DNA from 2 places in the Alkalimarinus alittae genome. Region 1 is predicted to be linked to the other one. Evidence: predicted binding sites of a transcription regulator. Region 1 holds the regulator's gene; the other holds the start of a gene.
What was found. The regulator LexA, encoded in region 1, represses DNA repair genes until DNA is damaged. The targets are predictions, from matches to a motif close to TACTGTATNNNNATACAGTA.
Positions count from the first base shown of each region.

Region 1 (12,147 bases):
CGACAGATCAAACATCAGCTGCCGAACAGCCACTAGTCAATGATCCTACACCTCTAGCTACACCTCTAACTACACCTCTAGCTACACCTCAAACCACACCCCAAACCGCTCATGATCCCGCACCTCAAGCCTTAACAGAGACATTAAGAGGCCTCAGTGCCGACCACCGCATAACAGTTGCCAGCAACGATAGGCATATCAGTGTCCGCCTTGATAATACGTTAATGTTTGATTCTTCAAAGGCGGTTATCAAGCCTGAGGGTAAACAAGCTATTCTGGCGTTAGTTCCAACATTAAAAGCACTGAATAAACCGCTAGTGATTGAGGGTCATACCGACAATACGCCGATTAACACATCGCTTTACCCATCTAACTGGGAGTTATCAGCCGCTCGCGCCAATAGTGTTTTGCATTACCTTTCATCTCAAGGGGTACCCAAATCACTATTGAGTACCGCTAATTATGCCGATACTCGCCCCCTCGCGCCTAATAACAGTCAAACCAACCGAAGCATGAACCGAAGGGTTAATCTGCTGATTTTAATCGAGGGAGCATCAGGCAACAGTGATTTTAAACTCTAAAAGAGGCATAATAGCGCCAAATTTTAGAGGGTTATTAGATTATGAGTACAGAAACTATATTGTTACAACGTTGCGATTCAAAATGCGAACTCTGTTCTTCTGATTCAAACTTGGATCTCTATCAGGTTCCACCCGATGCAACAAATGATGCCGATAAATGCGTTATGATTTGCGACACTTGCCGTGGACAAATCGATCAGCCCGATACTATTGATGCAAACCACTGGCGCTGCTTAAACGACAGTATGTGGAGCCAAGTACCTGCTGTTCAGGTTATGGCATGGCGTCAACTCAAGCAGTTATCAACCGCTGGCGAAAGCTGGGCAAACGATTTGCTTGATATGTTATACCTCGAAGATGATGTAAAAGCATGGGCAGAATCAACGGTTCCCGCTGAAAGCGATGACAGCACAACACCGACGCTAGACAGTAATGGTGCAGTTTTGCAGGCAGGCGATACCGTCACATTAATTAAAGACCTTGATGTAAAAGGCGCAGGATTTACTGCCAAGCGCGGCACAGCTGTTAGAAACATCTCGTTAACGTCAAACCCTGAGCATATCGAAGGGCGCGTTAACGGTACACGAATCGTACTACTGACCTGCTTCCTGAAGAAGTCAAACTAGTCACAACACACATGAGGCAAATTCGAACTGAATTTGCCTCTACCTGACTCATACTTTAACGTCTATCTTATAACTTAAACTGCAACACTCTCACCCCTTAAAACTCAGAGCAAAGATGAATGCGACCCCACAACTATGATGTAGAGCCAGATGCTGGCATGAAATTGCATGTAATAAAAATGCTATTTCCTTATCTTTTAGAGTTTAAAAAGCGCGTCTTCTTGGCATTAAGTTGTTTAGTGTTAGCCAAAGTTGCCAGCATCATTATTCCGTTCATTTTAAAAGACATTGTCGATGCACTAGATGCAAAAGATTTAGGTGCTAGCGCATTACTAGTGGCGCCCTTAGGGCTTGTTGCCGCGTACGGCTTAGCCCGGTTTATGAACGTCGTATTTAATGAAATTAGAGATACGTTATTTGGCCGTGTGACAGAGCGGACGATCAGACGCATAGGTCTTCAAACATTTAGACACCTTCATAAACTTGATATGGATTTTCATATTAATCGCCGTACCGGTGGATTATCGAGAGATATCGAGCGAGGCACTACAGGCATCAACATGCTGATGCGCTTTTTAGTGTTCAACATATTCCCTACTTTATTTGAAGTTTTGATGGTTATCGGCCTACTCTTCTACAACTACGGCATTAGCTTTGCCCTGATTATTTTATTATCTGTTGTTGCATACGTCGCTTATTCTATTGTGGCGACAGACTTGCGCACTCGCTTCGTTAGAGAGGTCAACAAGGCAGACTCTGCATCCAATTCGAGAGCTATAGATAGCCTGCTTAACTATGAGACGGTTAAATACTTTACCAACGAAACATACGAGTCGAATCGCTATGACGAAAACCTAGCAACGTGGGAGCACGCGAAACGAAAAAACCGACTCACTATGTTTGCATTAAATGGTGGCCAGGCATTAATCATCGCCGTAGCGACCACCAGTATGCTCGCACTCGCAGCCCTACGCGTCGCAGATGGCACCATGAGTATTGGTGATTTTGTATTAATAAACGCATTTATGATGCAGATTTTCATTCCGCTTAATTTTTTAGGTTTTGTCTATCGCGAAATAAAAGGATCATTAGCAAACATCGAGCAGATGTTTGAACTACTCAAAAAGCAGCCCAAAATAACGGACTCAAAAGATGCAGAAGACCTTGCACTCGCGAATGCGGAGCTTGCATTTAACAATGTATCTTTTCACTACAATTCTGAAAGGCCAATCATTAAAAATGTTAGCTTTACCGTTAGAGAAGGCGAAAAAGTAGCATTAGTGGGTGAAAGTGGCTCAGGTAAATCGACACTGGTAAAGCTGCTCTTTCGTTTTTACGACTGCAACCAAGGGTCAATCACCATTAATGGCAAAGATTTGCGTGATGTAACACAACAATCGTTAAGAAAAGCCATCGGAATTGTCCCCCAAGATACAGTACTTTTTAATGACACTATTTTAGAAAACGTACGCTATGGAAACGTAGACGCTAGCGACGAAGAGGTGTTAAAAGCTATTAGCTTAGCGCACCTAGATGACTTTATTAGTCAGCTGCCCAAAGGTGTCTTAACGACTGTTGGCGAACGAGGCCTTAAATTGTCTGGTGGTGAAAAACAGCGCGTGGCAATAGCCAGAACCATTCTAAAACACCCACCTATTCTGGTCTTCGATGAAGCAACCTCTTCACTCGATAGCCGATCAGAGCAGGCGATTTTAGAAGCAATAAAAGAAGTATCAGAAGGATATACCAGTTTGGTAATTGCTCACCGCTTATCAACCGTCGTCGATGCCGATAAGATTATTCTATTGAACCATGGGGAACTAGCCGAGCAAGGCACCCACGAGCAGCTATTAGCACTGAATGGTCAGTATGCTAAGTTATGGCGCATTCAGCAAAAAGAGCGTGAGTAATAACATAGGTGTATCGACCCATTCAAAATGGTGCGTTAAAAAGCAGGCCTTAACCCCCTGCTTTTTTGACCACCCAGCCATACTTTTTGAGCTCTTCAACTAAACGTTCGCGGTGATCACCCTGTATTTCTATCACCCTATCTTTAATCGCTCCGCCAACCCCACATTTCTGCTTCAAATTTTTGGCTAGATCTTTTAGCTCTTTGGCCTCAAGCGGCACACCGGTAATGAGTGTAACGCCCTTTCCTTTTCGCCCCTTCGTCTCTCTTGAGACTCTTACGACGCCATCGCCTGCTTCAATACCGCTTTTTTCATTACACCGACACCGAGAAACGGACTCACCGCACCCAGGACACATTTTTCCGAATTCGGTTGAGAATACCAAACCACCTGATTCTCTGCTTTTTCTAGACATAAAATGAAAACCTGACATTTAAACCTGAAGCTCGTATTCTATTTTAATTCCTGTTAATTTCCTAATAGGCATTAATTAACAAAAAGATCTCTTATTTCATTTAATTAAAGGAATAAACATGATTCACACAGCAGGTCAAAAGCACATACGCAGCCTAGGTATATTATTATCAGCCACCTTGCTTACCGCCTGTACTGGGACCCGGCCAGTAGATATAGGCATCTTAGATAACCAACTGACACCTTGCCCTGATAGCCCTAACTGCGTGAGCAGTTACGAAGATAAAAAAGACGAGACTCACTATATTGATGCACTTGTGATTAAAGGAGACAACCCACAGCAAGCATGGTCTTCATTGCAGTCATTAATAAAGCAAAACAGCAACGCCGAGATCATTAAACAAGATGATCACTATATTTATGCAGAATACACAAGCAGTATTATGAGGTTTGTAGACGACACCGAATTCTTACTAGACAAAGAAAACAACCGTGTACAACTTCGCTCTGCGTCCCGCTTAGGCCATAAAGACTTTGGCGTTAATCGTGAGCGCCTTGAAGCAATAAGAGCAGAACTACAAAAGCAAAACATCGTTAATTAAGCATATTACTCCGGCCATCATAAGGCCGGAGTCTATCCTGTTTCTCTCAATCATCAATTTATCTATTTATCTATTTATCTATTTAAAATAATTGTTTGTTCATGTTTACTTTTTAAAAAATACTGTATACATTTACATGTACTGTATAAAGACACATGAATAAGCGGCCGTTATGATTAAATTAACCAATAGACAAACTGAAGTTTTAAACCTGATTCAACGTAACATTGAAGAAACAGGCTACCCACCTACTCGCGCTGAAATCGCAAAAGAGTTAGGGTTTCGTTCAGCTAATGCCGCAGAAGAACATATTAAGGCACTAGCCAAAAAGGGCGCACTTGAAATTGTTCCAGGTGCAAGCCGGGGTATTCGTTTACCCGAGCACCACAAACCCGGAATCCCTATCGTTGGTCAAGTGGCCGCAGGTAACCCTATTTTGGCTCAAGAAAACATTGAAGATTACTGTAGCCTTCAACCAAACTTTTTTGCGCCAAGCGCCGACTATTTTTTGCGTGTTAAGGGCATGAGTATGAAGGATATCGGGATTCTGGACGGAGACCTACTGGCCGTACATAAAACCGAACAAGCTCGTAACGGACAAATAGTCGTTGCCCGAATAGACGACGAAGTCACCGTAAAACGCTTTCAAAAAAACAAACATGAAGTTCAGCTAATTGCAGAGAATGAAGAATTTGAACCTATCGTTATTGACCTTAGAGAACAAGCGCTCTTTATCGAGGGTTTAGGCGTAGGGGTTATCAGAAAGGAAAATTTATCATGAAACAAATGAGCTTTTATGATGAGCAACCCGCTATTGAACCTGAGCAAGGCTTGTATGCAGTTGAAGATAATGCGGCGGAGCTTGCAGTAGCGCTGCAAGCGCCTGCTCAAACGGCTACTGCACCTAGTGCTGGAAATGTGACCGAAATTATATTATCGCCAGAGCAAGCTGAAAACTTTCAGATGCTTCTACCAATGATGACACAATTGAATCAAGAGAATCGTTGGTTGGCCTGGATTGACCCGCCACAAAGCTTACTTAATCGCTGGCAACAACAGTCTGGTATTATCGCAAATCAAATAATGATTTTAAGATCAACCGAGTCAAAGTCTACACTTGACCTTACGCTACAAGCACTGTCAGCGGGTACCTGCCATGCAGTGATCGCATGGACTAACAAGCTCACTAAAAATGATTTCCGTTTGTTAGAGGCCGCATCAGCCAAAGGAAGTAGCCACGGCCTCGTGATGAGATATAGATAAAGGGTTTGACTATCCTTTAATGAACCGTTCTAAACTCTTCTTCTATATCACTTTCAGCTATTTGTTTTGATATCACGCCTACGGTCTGAATGCCTGCATTAATCATTGATTTCGCAACCGTTACGTTATGCTCTTTCAAGAACTCTTTTGCATCTTTCGAGAAAGTAATGGTGACTAACGCATCCCCATCTTCATCTGCTTTTTGTAAAGCAAAATCGCCATTGGGTAATTCTATAATTTCTAAAAACGCACTACTCATAAAACAAACAGCCCTGAATTCATATGGATTTCAAAAGAAACTGGATACACTTTCTAAAAATTAATGTAACACTCAATTAATAAATTGTTGCCAGAGTATACTACTAAACCCCTTTAAAATCCTCACCATTCAGACATTCTCGACCTTAGGTCTTCTAAGTAACTTTTAAACTCACCTAAAATGCGTTTTAAGTTTTCGATTGAATCAACTTCAGTAGCAGCACCTGATGTCGCGATCAATGCATTGGATGCAAGATCCTGCTCTTCACTTGCGGGCTCACGGCTTTTAGGCAGCCTGACTAATAAATCGTTTTTTCTTAAATCTGACACCCAGCTGCCTTGAACCTTTGAAAGTTCTGTCAAATATTCAATTTCAGGGAGCTCATTGCCTATCTCGCTGACTAAGCGCTCAAGTGTCATTGATAAGTCAGAAGGTCGTTGGTGATATTCCGCCAATTCATTAACTAAACTACTCCACGCTGCGCTCATCAATAAAATTGATGATTGCTTGTGTGACTCATCGCGAGGTTTAAAAACGGCTGTTGACGCTAAATTGAATTCTTGCCAAGCTTGTAGCTGTATATCTGCAAGGTATAACTTTTGTGAAGTCTGAGATTGCCATTTATTCATTGCTGCTACTTTTCGCCTCGAAGTCGTTAACCTACATGAGATATTACGGATTATTATACGTAATAATGTGTTATTACAAAAAAAAATGCAGTTACAACTCGAAACATACAGATTTTTCAAAATAAAGTACTATTATAGGTAATAACTTTTAACGAACTATCAGCAAGTTATAGCTTGCAGTAGATAAATACAATTAATAAAGACTTATTAGTAAGCATGCGAGGCCGTAGATATATGAAATTATCCAAACTGGTTACAGCTGTAGCAGTCCTGACTCTGTCAGCATCAAGCAGCTTAGCCCTAGCAAAAGTTGATGAAGCTACAGCCAAACGGCTAAAAAATGATTTAACACCTGTTGGAGCTGAAAGATATGGCAACTCCGAAGGTACGATACCTGCATGGGATGGCGGTATCAAAGAAATTCCAGCTAATTATGAAGAAGGTCAGTTTCACCCTGATCCTTTCGAAAGCGACAAAATGTTGTTTAAAATAAATAAAAGCAACATGGCGCAATATGAAAAGCACTTAACCGAAGGCCAAAAAGCGCTGTTAACACAATATGCGCCTGGTTATGAAATCCCCGTTTACCCAAGTCATCGTTCAGCATCTTACCCTGAGCGCATATATGAAAAGCTATATGAAAATGCGCTTGGAGCAGAACTGCTCGAGAATGCCAATGGCGTAAAGAGCACCATTGCAACAAGCCCTTTTCCGATACCCGCAAACGGTGTTGAAGTTATTTGGAACCACATTCTTCGCTTTAGAGGCGAACAGTACGAATATAGAGCCGCGTTTGTAACCCCAACAAAAGATGGTTCATACACCCCCATATTGACTAACTATGGATATTACTTTGCCTATGCTGAGCCCGGCATTACGCTAGAAGAGATTGATAACAAAATTTTCTATTTGAAAACCAAAATAGTCAGCCCTGCAAAATTAGCAGGTACGCTTACATTAGTACATGAGACATTAGATCAGGTACGCTCACCACGAAAAGCCTGGAGATACCAAGCAGGTGAAAGGCGCTTACGACGAGTACCAAACCTAGCTTATGGAACGGACTTACCATCAACAGCGAGTCTGCGTACCGTTGATCAAAAAGACATGTATAACGGCGCGCCCAACCAATATAGCTGGGAGCTGCAAGGCAAAAAGGAAATTTATATTCCTTACAACTCATATAAACTTAATAAAGCCAGTGAGGATGCAGAAAACGTTATTAGACCGTCACATATCAACCAAGACCTAACACGCTACGAGCTTCACAGAGTTTGGGTCGTAGAAGGCAAATTAAGAGAAGGCCTAAACCACGTTTATCATAAAAGACGATTCTACTTTGATGAAGATACTTGGCAGATTGTGCTAGCAGAAGATTATAATGAGGATGGAGAACTTTGGAGAGTATCTGAAGCCCATACCATTAATAATTATCAAGTACCTGCAACATGGATTGCAGTAGAGCTTACCTACGACTTAAAAGCTGAAAGATACTATTTAGATGGTGTAGATAAGCAAGGGCCAGTTAACTACAACCCTGATTTTAAGCGTCGTGAATTCACAACGTCCGCTGCACGCAGAGAAGCTAAGCGATAAACCGTTCATCCGCGTAGTTATTAACAATCTCCCTATTAAAGGCAGCCATCTGGCTGTCTTTTTCCGTTTGTTACCCCCCTTTCCTCTATTTTCGACTTGCCCCTAGCCGGTTATTGATCTTTACTTACTCTAACACCCCATATTAATGGCGTCAGTGGCTATGGCTCACCTAAGACTGGCTATGCTTCTATGAACGTCAAATCGGGCATCATTCAAAAAGAGCAAAATACTAACAATGACAACACCCGTCTTAATTTGTGACGACTCTAGCGTTGCCAGAAAGCAAATGGCTCGCTCCTTACCAGCTGATTGGGATATCGAAATCAGTTACGCTGTTCATGGTCAAGATGCGATAGAGCAACTTAAACAAGGTAAAGGCGAGATTTTGTTTCTTGACCTTAATATGCCGGTTATGGATGGCTACGAAACGCTTGAATCCATTGTAAAAAATGATATTCAAACAATGGTAATCGTGGTCTCGGGTGACATTCAGCCGGAAGCTCGCGAAAGAGTTAAAGCGCTAGGCGCATTAGAGTTTATCAAAAAGCCTATTGGCGTTGATGACCTTACCGTTATCCTCGAAAGCTTTGGCCTTTATTCTAAAAGTACAGACAGCACTTCAACCGATGGCAGCGCTGCCCCCCCTCCTCCTCTTCAGAGATCAGAGGCGGAACTTGCGGGTGCTGGTCAAGTACAATATCGTGACTGTATTCAAGAGATATCAAACGTTGCAATGGGTCAGGCTGCGGATTTATTAGCAAGATTACTAGATGTATTTGTTAAGATGCCGATCCCGAACGTTAATATTTTAGAAGTCAGCGAGCTTAAAATGGCACTTGCTCAGGTGGAGCAAGAAGATACATTTACCGCTGTATGCCAAGGTTTTATTGGATCAGGGATAGCCGGCGAAGCGCTACTCATCTTTAGCGACTCTAGTTATGCCGATATAGCAAAGCTGCTTAAATTTAGCGGTGAGCTTAATGATATAACAGAGCTTGAATTAATTATGGATATCGCCAGCATATTAGTAGGTGCATGCACCGGCGGTATCGCTCAACAACTTGATATATCGTTTAGCCAAGGTCACCCCATGGTTCTTGGGCAGCACGTTAAGGTGAGCGACCTGATTAAAACAAACGAAACACGCTGGAAGCAAACGTTGGCAATTGAGATAACCTACGAAATTGAAAACTATGATATCACTTGCGACCTCATGTTGCTTTTTACAGAAGACTCAATCGACAATTTGAATCAGAGACTATCGTATCTGATGGGTTAATAACGCGTTATGGCAAAAGATAATTTAGACATAAAAGAGTTCCATTGGTTAATGGATATGTTGCAGACCATCGATGTAGGTCTGATTGTTCTAGACAAAAACTTTAAGGTTCAAGTCTGGAATAGTTTTATGGAAAATCACAGCGGTATCCCCCCTTTATCAGTCAAAGACAAAGTACTATTTGATGTATTTGGTGATATCCCTAAAGAATGGTTTACGCAAAAAGCTGAGTCGGTTTTTCTACTTAAGAGTCGAGCGTTTATTACTTGGGAGTTACGCCCTTATTTATTTAAATTTAAAAACTATCGCCCTATTACCGGTACAGAAGAATTTATGTACCAGAACGTCAGTATAAGCCCACTGGTTTCAGTCGATGGATCAGTCAGCAGCATCTGCGTTATCATTTATGACGTCACAGACATCGCAAGTAATAAAAAAGCGCTCGAAAAAGCCAACGTAGAACTCGAGTCTCTCAGTAGAACCGACCGCTTAACCATGCTAAACAATCGAGGCTATTGGGAAGAATGCTTACAAAACGAATATAGCCGACTTCAGAGATACGATACAACCTCTTCGCTAGTAATGTTTGACATTGACCACTTTAAAAAAGTAAACGATACCTACGGTCACCAGGCAGGCGATGAAGTCATCAGGGTTGTGTCAAAGCTATTGCGAGACTCACTGCGAAAAACAGATATAGCCGGTCGTTACGGCGGAGAAGAATTTGGTATTATTCTAGGACACACTTCGTCTGAGAATGCTTTCATTTATTGTGAGCGCTTACGAAAAGCTATCGAGGACACCACGGTTGTTCACGACGGTATCGAAATAAAGTTCACTATTAGTCTAGGTATTTGTGAAGCCTCTAAAAAGTTAGAAGATTATAAACAGTGGCTAGAAAAAACAGATCAAGCGCTTTATCAATGTAAAGAAAGTGGCAGAAACAAAACCATGATTTATGATTTATCGACGCTTTAAGTGTTATTTAAAGCGATAAAAATTGTGGCTTAGAGCCGCGCCTACACTATTGAATTAAGTTTCTTTCAAAATTATAGGCGCGCTACTCTTAACCCATCAAGCGTTATGAATGATAAGCTGAACCAATCAACTTAGATTCAATGCGGTAAAATCTAATCGACCCTCGACTACCGGTGGACACCAAAAATAAGCGCCTGTTATCGGTTTTGTAAATTTAAACAACCCGTCAATAATTTTATCATCTTTACCTGTCATGCGATTAAGTTGCGCTTCAAATGCGTTAAATGACTCACCAAACGCAACAAAGTTAAACCCTTCGCCCGCCTCATTTGCCCAAGGCATAGACCGTCTAATAACAAACGCTTGCGGGCTAAAGCTTTCTTGTTCTGTACGTTTTACGTGAGCTGATTCAGGCGCATCTTCAATTTCTTCATTATTGCTTTTGCGCCGCCCGATAATATGATCTTGCTCTATGGGCTCCATTTCATCCAATTTATTAAGGTCATGCACCCACTGCTGAACAGCAACAAAACTGCTACCATCGACACCCATTTGTTTTGATGATGCCAACGCACAGGCTATCGCCTCTTCACCTTCTGGGTTTTCGGTGCCGTCTTCATAGCCACTCAAATCAAGACCACTTTTATGCTTAAAAGAATCAACAATGTCATCTATTACAAATGCGGGCGCCAGCGCACGACTGATCTCGCGTTCTTTATGTATTAAGTCGCCTCTATCGCGTCCTCTTAACCAACACCACAGAGCCCCATGCGTGGCGGGTATTTCTACGCCACAACTAACAAACGATGGAAAGGGCCTCATTCCTTCTATTTCAACACCCAATGTCGTTAATAAAGAATGACCAAGCCCAACAACGACTTCATCCCCATCTGCAATCAATGAAAGCCTCGTTAACGCCTCAGAGAGACTCTTTTCATCATCTATAGAGAAAATTAGATACCGTGCTGAAAGAGGTATTGGTTTCAGAATTCCAGGTTGTGATTGATTCATTGTTTCTCCTATTAATCTTCATACTGCTTTTTTTGATCGAGACGGCAGCAAATGATTTTATTATAAGCATAAAATTATTATTGCAGATAAAGGCTTAATTTTCCTTAAAAAAAAGGGCAGCCTTAATAGGCCACCCTTTCTTAATATGAACGTTCTTGCCCATATCTATAGCATAGGCACTTATTATGCCTTTGCTAGCACTGTTAGCGATTACTTGCTCAAGTCTAGCAACAGTTTATTAAGCCGAGTCACAAACGCGCCGGGCTCTTTAAGCGCATCGCCACTGGCTAATGCCGCTTGATCAAACAGAACCCAAGCTAAGTCGTTAAACCGCTCATCATTTTGCTCTTCGTTAAGGCGCTTAACCAAAGGATGCTCTGGATTAAGCTCGAAGATAGGCTTGCTATCAGGTAGGCTTTGGCCTGCCGCTTCCATGATGCGACGCATCTGCGCCCCCATATCTTGCTCACCAACCACTAAGCATGCTGGAGAGTCAGTCAACCGGCTTGTTACACGCACATCTGCGACTTTATCTTTTAACAACTCTTTAATTTGAGTCAGCAAGCTTTCAAGCTCTTTAGTCGCCTCTTCTTCTTGTTTCTTAACTTCTTCGTTTTCAACATCACCTAGATCAAGTGCACCCTTGGCAACATCTTGGAACTGCTTACCGTCATACTCTGTTAAGTAAGACATCATCCAATCGTCTATACGGTCTGACATCACCAACACTTCGATTCCTTTCTTACGGAAGATTTCTAGGTGTGGGCTGCTAGCAGCAGTACCAAAGCTATCTGCAGCAATATAGTAGATCTTATCTTGACCTTCTTTCATTCGGCCAATGTAGTCTTCTACTGATTGATCTTGATCTGTTTTGCCCGTATGGGTTGTCGCAAAACGAAGCAGTTTAACAATTTTGTCTTTATTGCCCATGTCTTCTGCTGGGCCTTCTTTTAACACCTGACCAAACTCATTCCAAAATGCCTGGTACTTCTCTGGGTC
Region 1 covers NZ_CP100390.1:2,664,589-2,676,735, forward strand. The annotation lists gene NKI27_RS12160 (OmpA/MotB family protein) at 1-581, shown strand, start outside; gene NKI27_RS12165 (PhnA domain-containing protein) at 623-1,207, shown strand; gene NKI27_RS12170 (ABCB family ABC transporter ATP-binding protein/permease) at 1,327-3,117, shown strand; gene NKI27_RS12175 (translation initiation factor Sui1) at 3,167-3,532, opposite strand; gene NKI27_RS12180 (DUF1499 domain-containing protein) at 3,651-4,133, shown strand; gene lexA (transcriptional repressor LexA) at 4,306-4,914, shown strand; gene NKI27_RS12190 (cell division inhibitor SulA) at 4,911-5,396, shown strand; gene NKI27_RS12195 (hypothetical protein) at 5,413-5,655, opposite strand; gene NKI27_RS12200 (DUF6586 family protein) at 5,778-6,284, opposite strand; gene NKI27_RS12205 (DUF1329 domain-containing protein) at 6,519-7,880, shown strand; gene NKI27_RS12210 (response regulator) at 8,116-9,159, shown strand; gene NKI27_RS12215 (GGDEF domain-containing protein) at 9,169-10,137, shown strand; gene NKI27_RS12220 (Dyp-type peroxidase) at 10,264-11,148, opposite strand; gene htpG (molecular chaperone HtpG) at 11,359-12,147, opposite strand, start outside.

Region 2 (12,147 bases), 1.9 Mb from region 1:
TGAGTAATAAATTTAACTGATGGCATGCCTAGTTCAGATAGTTGGCCTGCGATCTTTTTATCTAGCGTGAGTGCTGTTTTGATTCGTGCTTGGCTGAGTTTTCTCGCGGTGGTTAAATATTTTTCGGCGAGCTCGGCTGTTTCCGTTGTTAGTATTTCAATGTTGCCATCACCGTCCTCAAAAGACTTTAATTCATCAACTAATGACTGGTGCAGTGCAGGTAGTTCTTCGGGGGTTGTTTTGTGTTTGCGTGCTAGTTGGTAAATGGCGCTGAGGCGTTCGTCTACTTCTTGTAGTCGAGTGGGGTCGATTTCAAAGTGATCAACAAATCCTCGAATGCTGTGGGTTGCTTCATCAACTTGTATCAGGGCTTCTGAAAGTAAGTTTTGAGCTTCAAAGAGCGCTTCATGTTTTACTGGGAGAGCGTCTAATGTATGTAAGGCGTGAGACAGTATTGACTGGACAGTAGACTCGCCATCGCTACAGGCTTGAAGTACTTCGTGACCGCTACTTAAAAGTTGTTCGGCATGACTGAGCGACTGTTGCTCTTTTTCTAGCTCTGGCAGCTCCTCTGCGGTAAGGCCGAGTTCGTTAAGTTCTTTTACTTGATATTTTAGCAGCTGAAGCCTTGCGTCCTGCTCATCTTGATTGTTTTTTAATTGCTCAAGTTTTTGCGCTTTATCTGACCATGATTTGTAGTGTGTAGCTACGTCTTGCGCTTGCTTTTTTAAGTTGCCGTATTCATCAATTAATCGTCGGTGAGTCTCTTTTTTGAGTAAAGATTGATGCTCGTGCTGGCTGTGAATGTCTATCAGCATTTCGCCTACTTCTCGTAGGTTGCTTAATGCGCTAGGTTGGCCATTGATGTAGCCTCGAGAACGACCTTCGCTGGTAATGACTCGGCGCAGGATGCACTCATATTGGTCATCTAGGTCACTGTCGTTATGTAGGTCGTTTGCTTTCAGCCATGCTTGTGCATTAGGAATATTGCTGATATCAAAAACGGCAGAAATGTCTGTTCGGTCTGCGCCATGCCTAACAAGGCCGCTATCTGCTCTATCGCCTAAGGTTAGCCCTAGCGCATCGAGGATAATAGATTTACCCGCGCCGGTTTCACCTGTAATAACGCTCATCCCTCGCTCAAAAAACAGCTCAACATGATCGGCTATGGCCAAGTTGTCCACTGTAAGTTGCGTAAGCATGAGCGTCTCCACTTAATATTTAATAATGATATGTTTGGATATACAGTAGTATGTATTAATTCGCTATGGAGTCAATATCTTAAACTTTAAAAAAATGAAAAATATTTAACCTGGAGGTAAAACAGTCAAAAAATTACCCTTGAAACCCTGTTTATTGCGCCCATATAGGCAGTTAGATTAAAGAATATCGTTTAATAGTTTATGAGCGCGGAGGAATTCTGAGTGAGTGTAGAAGAAGAGAAGGTTGATAATAACCCCGAACAAACACCCCACGATCATGAGGTGTTAGATGCTGAGTTGGAGCAAAACGCTCAGGCTGAAGAGGCTGAAGAGGTAGAGGCTTCATCAGACGGTGAGAAAGATTGGCAAAAAGAAGCTGCACTTCTTCAGGAGCAGGTTTCAGCATTAAAAGATCAAGCGTTGCGAGCGACTGCAAATGCGCAAAATATTAGACGTCGATCTGAAAAAGACGTTGAGAAAGCCCACAAGTTTGCACTAGAAAAGTTTTCTAAAGAGTTGCTGCCAGTGGTTGATAGTCTCGAGAAGACGATTGAAAGCAGTCAAGCTGAGCAAGGTGAAAAAAGTGCGTTGGTTGAAGGTGTAGAAATGACATTATCGATCCTGGTTTCAGGGTTGAAAAAGTTCAATGTTGAGCAGGTTGATCCAGCGGGCGAACCGTTTGACCCTGAGTTGCATGAAGCGATGTCGCTGGTCGATGCGCCCGATGCAGAACCAAATTCTGTTATTGCTGTGATCCAAAAAGGTTATACGTTAAATGGGCGTTTGATTCGTCCTGCAATGGTTATGGTTGCAAAAGGTTCAGCAAAAATCGACGAGCAGGCTTGAAAAAAAATAATTGAGGCCAATATAAGTCAGTAACTCAATTAAGAATCGAATGTACGGGTTAAATACAGCGTACATTTCAATTGAATACAGAAATTACGAAATTAGGTTTGGAGTATATATATGGGCAAGATCATAGGTATCGATTTAGGAACAACTAACTCATGTGTTGCTATCCTCGATGGTGAAAAAGCACGCGTAATTGAAAACGCTGAAGGCGATCGTACTACTCCGTCTATCGTTGCTTACACCGATGACGAAATATTAGTAGGTCAGTCAGCAAAGCGTCAGTCAGTAACTAACCCTAACAACACGCTGTTTGCTATCAAGCGTCTGATTGGTCGTCGTTTTGAAGATGACGTTGTTCAAAAAGACATCAAAATGGTGCCTTATAAAATCACTAAAGCAGACAACGGTGATGCATGGGTAGACATTAAAGGTGATAAGAAAGCGCCACCTCAGATTTCTGCTGAAATTCTTAAGAAGATGAAGAAGACAGCTGAAGATTACTTAGGTGAAGCGGTGACTGAAGCGGTTATCACTGTACCAGCTTACTTTAACGACTCTCAGCGTCAGGCAACTAAAGATGCGGGCCGTATAGCGGGCTTGGAAGTTAAACGTATTATCAACGAGCCAACAGCTGCAGCACTTGCTTACGGCCTAGATAAGCGTGGTGGCGATTCAACTATTGCTGTTTATGACTTGGGTGGTGGTACGTTTGACGTATCTATTATCGAAATCGCAGACGTTGATGGCGAAATGCAGTTTGAAGTATTAGCGACTAACGGTGATACGTTCTTGGGCGGTGAAGACTTTGACTCACGTTTGATTGAATATTTGTCTGCAGAATTTAAGAAAGACAGCGGAATTGACTTAACGGGTGATCCGTTAGCGATGCAGCGTCTAAAAGAAGCGGCAGAGAAAGCAAAAGTTGAGCTATCAAGCTCTCAGCAGACTGATGTAAACCTTCCTTACATTACTGCAGATGCGAGTGGACCTAAGCACCTTAACGTTAAAGTGACACGTTCTAAGTTAGAGTCTTTGGTTGAAGAGTTGGTTAAGCGTAGCTTAGAGCCTTGTAAGATGGCACTTAAAGATTCTGGTTTAAGCATGTCAGAAATCGATGATGTTATCTTGGTGGGTGGTCAGTCTCGTATGCCACTTGTTCAGAAAGAAGTTGAAGCATTCTTTGGTAAAGAGCCACGTAAAGATGTTAACCCTGATGAGGCTGTAGCAATTGGCGCGGCAATTCAGGCAGGTGTGTTGTCTGGTGATGTAACTGACGTATTGTTGCTTGACGTGACGCCTTTGACATTAGGTATTGAAACAATGGGTGGTGTTGCTACTGCCTTGATCGACAAAAACACAACGATACCTTCTAAGAAATCACAGGTGTTCTCGACTGCAGACGATAATCAGTCAGCTGTAACGATTCATGTTGTACAAGGTGAGCGTAAGCAGGCTGCCCAGAACAAATCATTGGGTCGTTTTGACTTGGCGGACATTCCTCCGGCGCCACGCGGAATGCCTCAGATTGAAGTTACCTTTGATATTGATGCAAACGGTATTTTGAACGTTTCAGCAAAAGATAAAGCGACAGGAAAAGAACAGTCAATTGTTATCAAGGCGTCTTCTGGCTTGTCTGACGATGAAGTTGAAAGCATGGTTCAGGATGCAGAAAGTCATGCTGAAGAAGATCGTAAGTTTGAAGAGCTTATTACTGTTCGCAACCAGGCTGACGGCATGATTCACGCAGTTAGAAAGACGTTAACAGAAGCGGGCGACAAAGCGACCGCTGAAGAGAAAGAGCAGATTGAGACCGCTATCACTGAGCTTGAAGAAGCTATAAAGGGTGATGATAAGGATGATATCGAAGCTAAGACTCAAAAGTTGACTGAAGCGTCTTCTAAGTTGGCTGAAAAGTTGTACGCTGAACAAGCTCAATCTGCTGAAGGTGCTACTGCACCTGAAGGCGAAAGTGCGCAATCACAAGACGATGTGGTTGATGCAGAGTTTGAGGAAGTTAAAGACGATAAGCAGTAATAATGATGACTTAACCGCTTGGATATATCAGGCGGTTAAGGTCTGAGGTATACTGTACAAATAACGCGGGGGTTTACTCCCGCGTTATGCTGTAAAGCAAATAGAGATTTTAATGTAGATTAGGGTTCGTGGTGTTGTGTAAAGTTAAGCACAAGGCTAGCGATCTTTAGCTACCAGAACCGAAGCGCAGTAGAGCATCTATGTCAAAGCGAGATTATTACGAGATCCTCGGAGTGTCAAAATCCGCGGACGAAAAAGAAGTTAAAAAAGCCTATCGACGACTGGCGATGAAGTTCCATCCTGACCGTAATTCTGATGATGCGGAAGCAGAGAATAAGTTTAAAGAGGCCACAGAGGCTTACGAAATTCTCTCTGATTCAGAAAAGCGAGCAGCCTATGATCAGTACGGTCATGCAGGTGTTGATGGGAGTGCTGGTGGTGGCTTTGGCGGCGGAAACGGTAATTTCAGTGATATTTTTGGTGACGTTTTTGGTGATATCTTCGGTGGTGGAGGCGGCGGTGGACGCAGTCGAACCACGCGAGGTGCTGATTTAAGGTATACGCTAGATCTTGATTTAGAAGATGCAGTAAAAGGTACGACAGTAAAAATTCGAGTACCCACTCAGGTTAATTGTACAGAGTGTGACGGCAGTGGTGCAGAGAAAGGGTCTAAGCCAGAAACTTGTGGTACCTGTCACGGTGCTGGGCAAGTGCGTATGCAGCAGGGCTTCTTCTCTGTGCAGCAAACCTGCCCTCATTGCCGGGGTCGCGGAAAGGTCATTAAGAAGCCGTGTAAGAGTTGTCATGGTGCAGGCTTAAAAGAAGAGCAGAAAACACTTTCAGTTAAAGTGCCGGCAGGTGTTGATACTGGCGATAGAATTAGACTTGCAGGAGAAGGTGAGGCTGGGGCGCAAGGCGGGCCTTCTGGTGATCTATATGTGCAAATTGCAGTAAGAGAGCATCCTATTTTTGTTAGGGATGGTAAAAATCTTTACTGCGATGTGCCTATTACATTTGTTGATGCGGCGTTGGGCGGTGAGCTTGAGGTTCCTACTTTAAATGGTCGTGTTAAACTAAAAATCCCTGCGGAAACTCAGACCGGTAAGTTATTCCGTTTGCGTGGAAAGGGTGTAGCGCCTGTTCGCGGCGGTGGAGCGGGTGATCTACTTTGCCGTGTGACGGTAGAGACGCCAGTAAATTTGAGCAAGAAACAAAAAGATATGCTTAAAGAGTTGCATGCCACGATGGAGTCTGGAGGGGATAGTCAGCACGCTCCTCATAAGCACTCTTGGTTTGAGGGTGTTAAAAACTTTTTTGAAGATATGAAATTCTAAGTCCTATTGTTTAGTTCTCGGGTTTGCATATCCAGCAATTAAATTCGGGGCTTATTAGCCCCGTTTTTTTTGAGCTAAAAACATAGTTAATTAGTGATTAGTTAAAAGAGAGTTAAAAGCTTATGCGTGTAGCGGTGATTGGTGCAGCGGGTCGAATGGGGAAGATTCTAATTGAAGCTTCAGTTTTGGCAGAGGATGTGGTTTTTTCTGCTGCAATTGTGAGCCCTGGAAGCTCTCTTGTTGGTGTAGATGTTGGTGAATTGGCGGGTGTCGGAAAACAGGGTGTATTGGCTGTAGATAATATTGAATCTGTGGCGGATCAATTTGATGTGTTGATTGATTTTACGTCGCCAGAGCTCACCATGCAGAATGTTGAGACTTGTAAGCGATTGGGTAAAAAAATTGTTATTGGTACAACAGGGTTGAGTGATGAGCAAAAGGCGCAATTAGATGCTGCAGCTAATGAAATTGCGATTGTTTTTGCGCCTAATATGAGTGTTGGGGTTAACTTAACGTTTAAGTTGTTGGAGTTGGCTGCCAAGGTTTTGGGTGATGATGTTGATATTGAGATCGTGGAGGCGCATCACAGGCACAAGAAGGACGCCCCCTCTGGAACAGCGCTACGAATGGGTGAGGTAGTTGCTGATACGTTGGGTCGTGACTTAAAGGCGTGTGCTGTTTATGGTCGTGAAGGCATCACTGGCGAGCGTGAAAGAAAGACGATAGGGTTTGAAACGATTCGCGCGGGCGATATTGTGGGTGAGCATACGGTTATGTTTGCAGGCTTGGGTGAGCGGGTTGAAATTACTCATAAGGCCAGTAGTCGGATGACGTTTGCAAAGGGGGCTGTTAGAGCCTCTTCTTGGTTGGCATCCCATGATAAAGGCTTGTTTGATATGCAGGATGTTCTTGATTTGCATTAACTAGAGCGCTTTTCGGGTGTTGCGATTTTAAAAGAGTTAATTGTTTCGTAGACATTTTCATGTGAAAAAAGTAAAATGATAGAGTTTGAGTGTGGTTAAGATCCTTTTGGCTGGGATCAAAAGTGCGCTCAGGTTCGATAAATACGCAGAGTGTAAGTCGTATTGAACTAATACTGGAATTCATAATAAAAAGCGAGGTCGGAGAATTTTCTCTCATCTCGCTTTTTTACAAATTGAATCGGTGTTTTATAAGCCCTGGCCAATCGATTTAAAGAGGAAATGGCGTTGACTAAACCTGCAATTCTTGCCCTTGAAGATGGAAGTATCTTTAAGGGGGTTTCTATCGGTGCAAATGGGCAATCTAGCGGAGAAGTGGTTTTTAATACATCCATGACCGGCTATCAGGAAATCCTGACTGACCCATCCTATGCCCGCCAGATTGTAACCCTAACCTATCCACATATCGGTAACACAGGGGTTAATTCTGAAGATGTTGAGTCGGATTCTGTTTCGGCTGCAGGTCTCGTAATTCGTGATTTACCTTTATTAGCTAGCAACTGGCGTTCCGAAAAGACGCTGGATGCGTATCTTGCTGAAAATAACATTGTCGCTATTGCAGATATCGATACTCGTCGTTTAACTCGCCTTCTTCGTGAAAAAGGTGCGTTGAATGGTTGTATTATTGCGGGTGATGATGTGTCTGAAAGTGCGGCGCTTGAAGCTGCTAAGCAATTTCCTGGCCTGAAAGGCATGGATTTAGCGAAAGAAGTAACTCGATCTGAGGTTTCATCTTGGGATGAATCGAGCTGGGACTTGGCGACAGGTTACGGCAAAAATGAAGATGATTCGTTCCATGTAGTGGCTTATGACTTTGGTTGTAAACATAACATTTTAAGAATGTTGGCAGATCGTGGTTGCCGCTTAACTGTAGTGCCAGCCCAAACACCGGCGGCAGATGTGTTGGCAATGAACCCAGACGGAATCTTTTTGTCTAATGGGCCTGGTGACCCAGAACCATGTGATTATGCTATTGCTGCGATCAAAGAATTTTTGTCTGCAAAAGTGCCTGTTTTTGGTATTTGCTTAGGGCATCAGTTACTGGCATTGGCAAGTGGTGCACAGACGTTAAAAATGAAGTTTGGACATCATGGTGCAAACCATCCTGTTCAGTGCTTAGCTGATGGGACCGTGATGATAACAAGTCAGAATCATGGCTTTGCGGTTGATGAGGCTTCGTTGCCTGATAACATCGAAGCAACGCACAAATCTTTGTTTGATGGCTCGCTGCAAGGGATTCGTAGAACGGATACGCCTGCATTTAGTTTTCAGGGACACCCAGAAGCAAGCCCTGGCCCTCATGATGTTGCGCCATTGTTTGACCAGTTTATTGAGTCGATTAGAACGTATCGCTCATAAGTTTTACGCCGTCTACTCATGTTTATCATGAGGTTTGATAGCAACGTTTATTGACTGGAGGCGCTTTAAAAGCGGTCTCTGGATTAAAACAGATATAGATGGACTGAATTCTATGCCAAAGCGTACCGACCTTAAGAGTATTTTGATTTTGGGTGCTGGCCCTATTGTTATTGGTCAGGCTTGTGAATTTGATTATTCTGGAGCGCAGGCCTGTAAAGCTCTTAGAGAAGAGGGTTTTCGAGTCATTCTGGTTAACTCGAATCCTGCGACCATAATGACTGACCCTTCGATGGCTGACTCTACTTACATAGAGCCCATCACATGGAAGACAGTTGAAAAAATCATTGAGAAAGAGCGCCCTGATGCTGTGCTGCCGACAATGGGTGGTCAAACGGCGTTAAATTGTGCGCTTGATCTAGAGCGTCACGGCGTTCTTGAAAAGTATAATGTTGAAATGATCGGTGCCGATGCAGATGCTATAGATAAGGCGGAAGATCGCGAGCGCTTCGATAATGCAATGAAGGCGATTGGCCTTGAGACTCCTCGTTCTGCTATTGCGCATAGCATGGAAGAGTCGCTTCAAGTGTTGGATAACTTGGGCTTTCCTTGCATTATCCGTCCTTCTTTCACCATGGGTGGAACGGGCGGTGGTATCGCTTATAACCGTGACGAATTTGAAGAGATTTGTGCACGGGGCTTAGATTTATCACCTACCAGTGAGCTATTGATCGATGAGTCGCTTATCGGTTGGAAAGAATACGAAATGGAAGTTGTTCGTGACAAAAATGATAACTGTATTATCGTTTGTGCTATCGAAAACTTTGACGCAATGGGGGTTCACACTGGAGACTCCATTACAGTTGCACCGGCGCAAACGCTGACTGATAAAGAATATCAGATTATGCGTAATGCTTCGTTGGCTGTATTGCGAGAAATCGGTATCGAAACGGGCGGGTCTAACGTTCAGTTCGGTATCAATCCAAAAGATGGCCGTATGGTTATCATCGAGATGAACCCGCGAGTTTCACGTTCATCTGCGTTGGCTTCTAAGGCAACAGGTTTCCCTATTGCAAAAATTGCAGCCAAACTGGCGGTTGGTTACACGCTGGATGAATTGCAGAATGACATTACAGGTGGTGCTACGCCTGCGTCGTTTGAGCCTTCAATTGATTACGTTGTAACAAAGATTCCACGCTTTACGTTCGAGAAGTTCCCTCAGGCCGACAAACGTCTAACGACTCAAATGAAGTCTGTTGGTGAAGTAATGGCGATTGGCCGAACCTTCCAAGAGTCTATTCAAAAGGCGCTAAGAGGGCTTGAAGTAGGCGCGTCTGGTTTTGATCCAATGCAGGATTTAACCGCAGATGATGCGCGTGAAAGTTTGATTCGTGAAATGAAAACCCCAAGTGCTGAGCGTGTGTGGTATGTGGGTGATGCATTCCGAGCAGGCATGAGCATTGAAGAAATTTACGAGTATTCCGGTATTGATCCTTGGTATTTGGCTCAAATAGAAGACTTGATTAAGGAAGAAGCTAATGTCGCTCAGTTAGGTAAGGCTGACATGACTAAAGAGTTGGTTTATAAACTCAAGCGTAAGGGGTTCTCTGATAGCCGTCTAGCCGAGCTGATGGATGTGTCGGAAAAAGAATTCCGTAAGCTTCGTCATGATTTTAATATTAGACCGGTTTATAAGCGTGTCGATACCTGTGCCGCTGAATTTGCTTCTTCAACCGCTTATATGTATTCAACGTATGAAGAAGAGTGTGAAGCAAATGTCACTGATCGCGAAAAAATCGTTGTTATTGGTGGTGGACCAAACCGTATAGGTCAGGGTATAGAGTTTGATTATTGCTGTGTGCATGCTGCACTAGCGATGAAAGAAGATGGTTATGAAGCGATCATGATCAACTGTAACCCTGAGACGGTTTCTACAGATTACGATACATCAGATCGACTTTATTTTGAGTCTATTACGCTTGAAGATGTGTTGGAAATCATCAACCTCGAAAAACCAAAAGGCGTTATCGTCCATTACGGTGGTCAAACACCTCTTAAGTTGGCGCGTGGTTTAGAGGAAGCGGGTGTGCCGATTATAGGGACGTCTCCTGATGCGATTGATAGAGCAGAAGACCGTGAGCGTTTTCAGCGAATGCTGCAACGTTTGAATATTCTTCAGCCACCTAACGCGACAGTTAGAAGTCTTGAAGAAGGTATTGTTGCTGCAAAAGAGATTGGTTATCCGTTAGTGGTTAGGCCGTCTTATGTATTAGGTGGTCGTGCTATGGAGATTGTCTATAGCGAAGCTGAGCTAACCAAGTATATGCGAGAAGCAGTGAGTGTTTCTAATGATAGCCCTGTACTGCTTGATCACTTTTTGAATGCGGCAATAGAAGTTGATATTGATGCAGTAAGTGATGGAAAGCAGGTGGTTATTGGTGCCATTATGCAGCATATCGAGCAGGCGGGTGTTCACTCTGGTGATTCTGCATGTTCATTGCCACCTTATACGTTGGCAGCAGATGTACAAGACGAAATGAGAGATATTGTTAAACGCATGGCGCTTGAATTAGGTGTTGTGGGCTTAATGAATGTTCAGTTGGCTTATCAAGACGGTGAAATCTACGTAATCGAGGTAAATCCTCGTGCATCGAGAACGGTACCGTTTGTTTCTAAGGCTATTGGTGTTTCGCTTGCTAAAATTGCAGCTCGCTGCATGGCGGGTACTTCGCTTGAAGCGCAGGCGTTTACTAAAGAAATTATCCCAGCACACTATAGCGTGAAAGAGTCGGTTTTCCCTTTCAACAAGTTCCAAGGTGTAGACCCGATACTTGGTCCAGAAATGAAGTCTACTGGCGAAGTAATGGGGATTGGCGATAGCTTTGATGAGGCGTTTGCTAAAGGTGCTTTAGCTGCAGGTGAGATTTTACCAACAGGTGGTTCTGTATTTATTAGTGTTCGTGATGTTGATAAGGCTGCTGCTGCAGTGCTGAGTAAAGATCTAGTCGAAGCTGGCTTTAAGTTAGTGGCTACGAGTGGAACTGCAAAAGTATTAAAAGAAGCAGGCCTTGAAGTTAAGTCAATCAACAAGGTTAACGAAGGTCGACCGCACATTGTTGACGCAATAAAGAATGATGAAATTGATTTGATTATCAATACGACTGAAGGGCGTCGAGCAATTGCGGACTCTTCTCAGATTCGTCAGTCTGCATTGCAGCGCAAGGTTGCTTATACCACCACGTTGGCTGGTGGGGAGGCATTTTGTCGTGCAATAAAGTTTGGTCCAGAGAAGATGGTTAGACGCCTTCAAGATCTGCACTAAGGTGTTGTTACGCTGAGCGCTGTTTTCGAACAGTGTCTCGGAGCCTCACTTGATACTATCAAGTGGGGCTTTTGTATTTTATGTCTTACTATTTTATAAGATTGCTTTCTGGGTAGGGTTGTTGTTAAAAGAGAGCGAGCTATTCAAGGTTGAATGAAAAATGAAAAGAATTCCAATGACTGTTCAGGGCGAAAAAGCCCTACGTGAAGAAATCCAAAAGCTAAAGGGTGAAGATCGTCCTCGCGTTATAGAGGCGATAGCAGAAGCTAGAGCGCATGGCGACTTAAAAGAGAACGCTGAATACCATGCCGCGCGTGAGCAGCAGAGCTTTATCGAAGGTAGAATTTTGGAGGTGGAGTCAAAGTTATCTCAGTCACAGGTGATTGACGTTACTAAGATCGATAAAAGCGGAAAGGTTATTTTTGGTACTACCGTTAATCTAATTAATGTCGATACTGATGAGCAAGTGAGCTATCAGATAGTGGGCGAAGATGAGGCTGACATTAAAGGTGGCAAGATATCTATATCATCACCAATTGCTCGTGCTTTAATCGGTAAAGAAGAGGGTGAGATTGTTGCTGTTCAGATTCCGAGTGGCACCGTTGAGTATGAAATTGACGAAGTTCTTCATGTGTAAGTACTTCTGCTATAAAAGCTGAAGTAAGTGGGTTATCTTTTAGTGTGAGGTAACCCGAGCATTAAAAAGAAGTCTCGATACTTGTTGAGCTTCTTTTTAATGCCGCGAATAGTTATTTAACGATTCACTGTGTGTGAAATAGTATTCGCTTGATGAGATGATTTATTTAGTTGGCGCTTTTATCTGAGTAAGTTAGAGAGTTTCGGGTTTGGCTTATCGGCGTTGCGTAGAATGATGGCAATCTTACCGATTGTTTGAACCAGTGTTGCTTTGGTCTTCTGGCAAAGCTCATCGATTATCGCAGCTCTGTCATCTCGGTCAGTTAATGCAATCTTAACCTTAATTAGTTCATGGTCTTCAAGTGCTCTGTTGAGTTCTTGGATTAAGCCTTCTCCAAGCCCTTTGTCGCCAACAATGATGACGGGGTTAA
Region 2 covers NZ_CP100390.1:808,026-820,172, forward strand. The annotation lists gene recN (DNA repair protein RecN) at 1-1,202, opposite strand, end outside; gene grpE (nucleotide exchange factor GrpE) at 1,425-2,048, shown strand; gene dnaK (molecular chaperone DnaK) at 2,169-4,088, shown strand; gene dnaJ (molecular chaperone DnaJ) at 4,289-5,422, shown strand; gene dapB (4-hydroxy-tetrahydrodipicolinate reductase) at 5,545-6,345, shown strand; gene carA (glutamine-hydrolyzing carbamoyl-phosphate synthase small subunit) at 6,631-7,761, shown strand; gene carB (carbamoyl-phosphate synthase large subunit) at 7,874-11,080, shown strand; gene greA (transcription elongation factor GreA) at 11,241-11,717, shown strand; gene yhbY (ribosome assembly RNA-binding protein YhbY) at 11,897-12,147, opposite strand, start outside.
Region 2: a site for LexA is predicted at 1,231-1,250, ahead of recN (DNA repair protein RecN). Genes of this name have one in related genera too.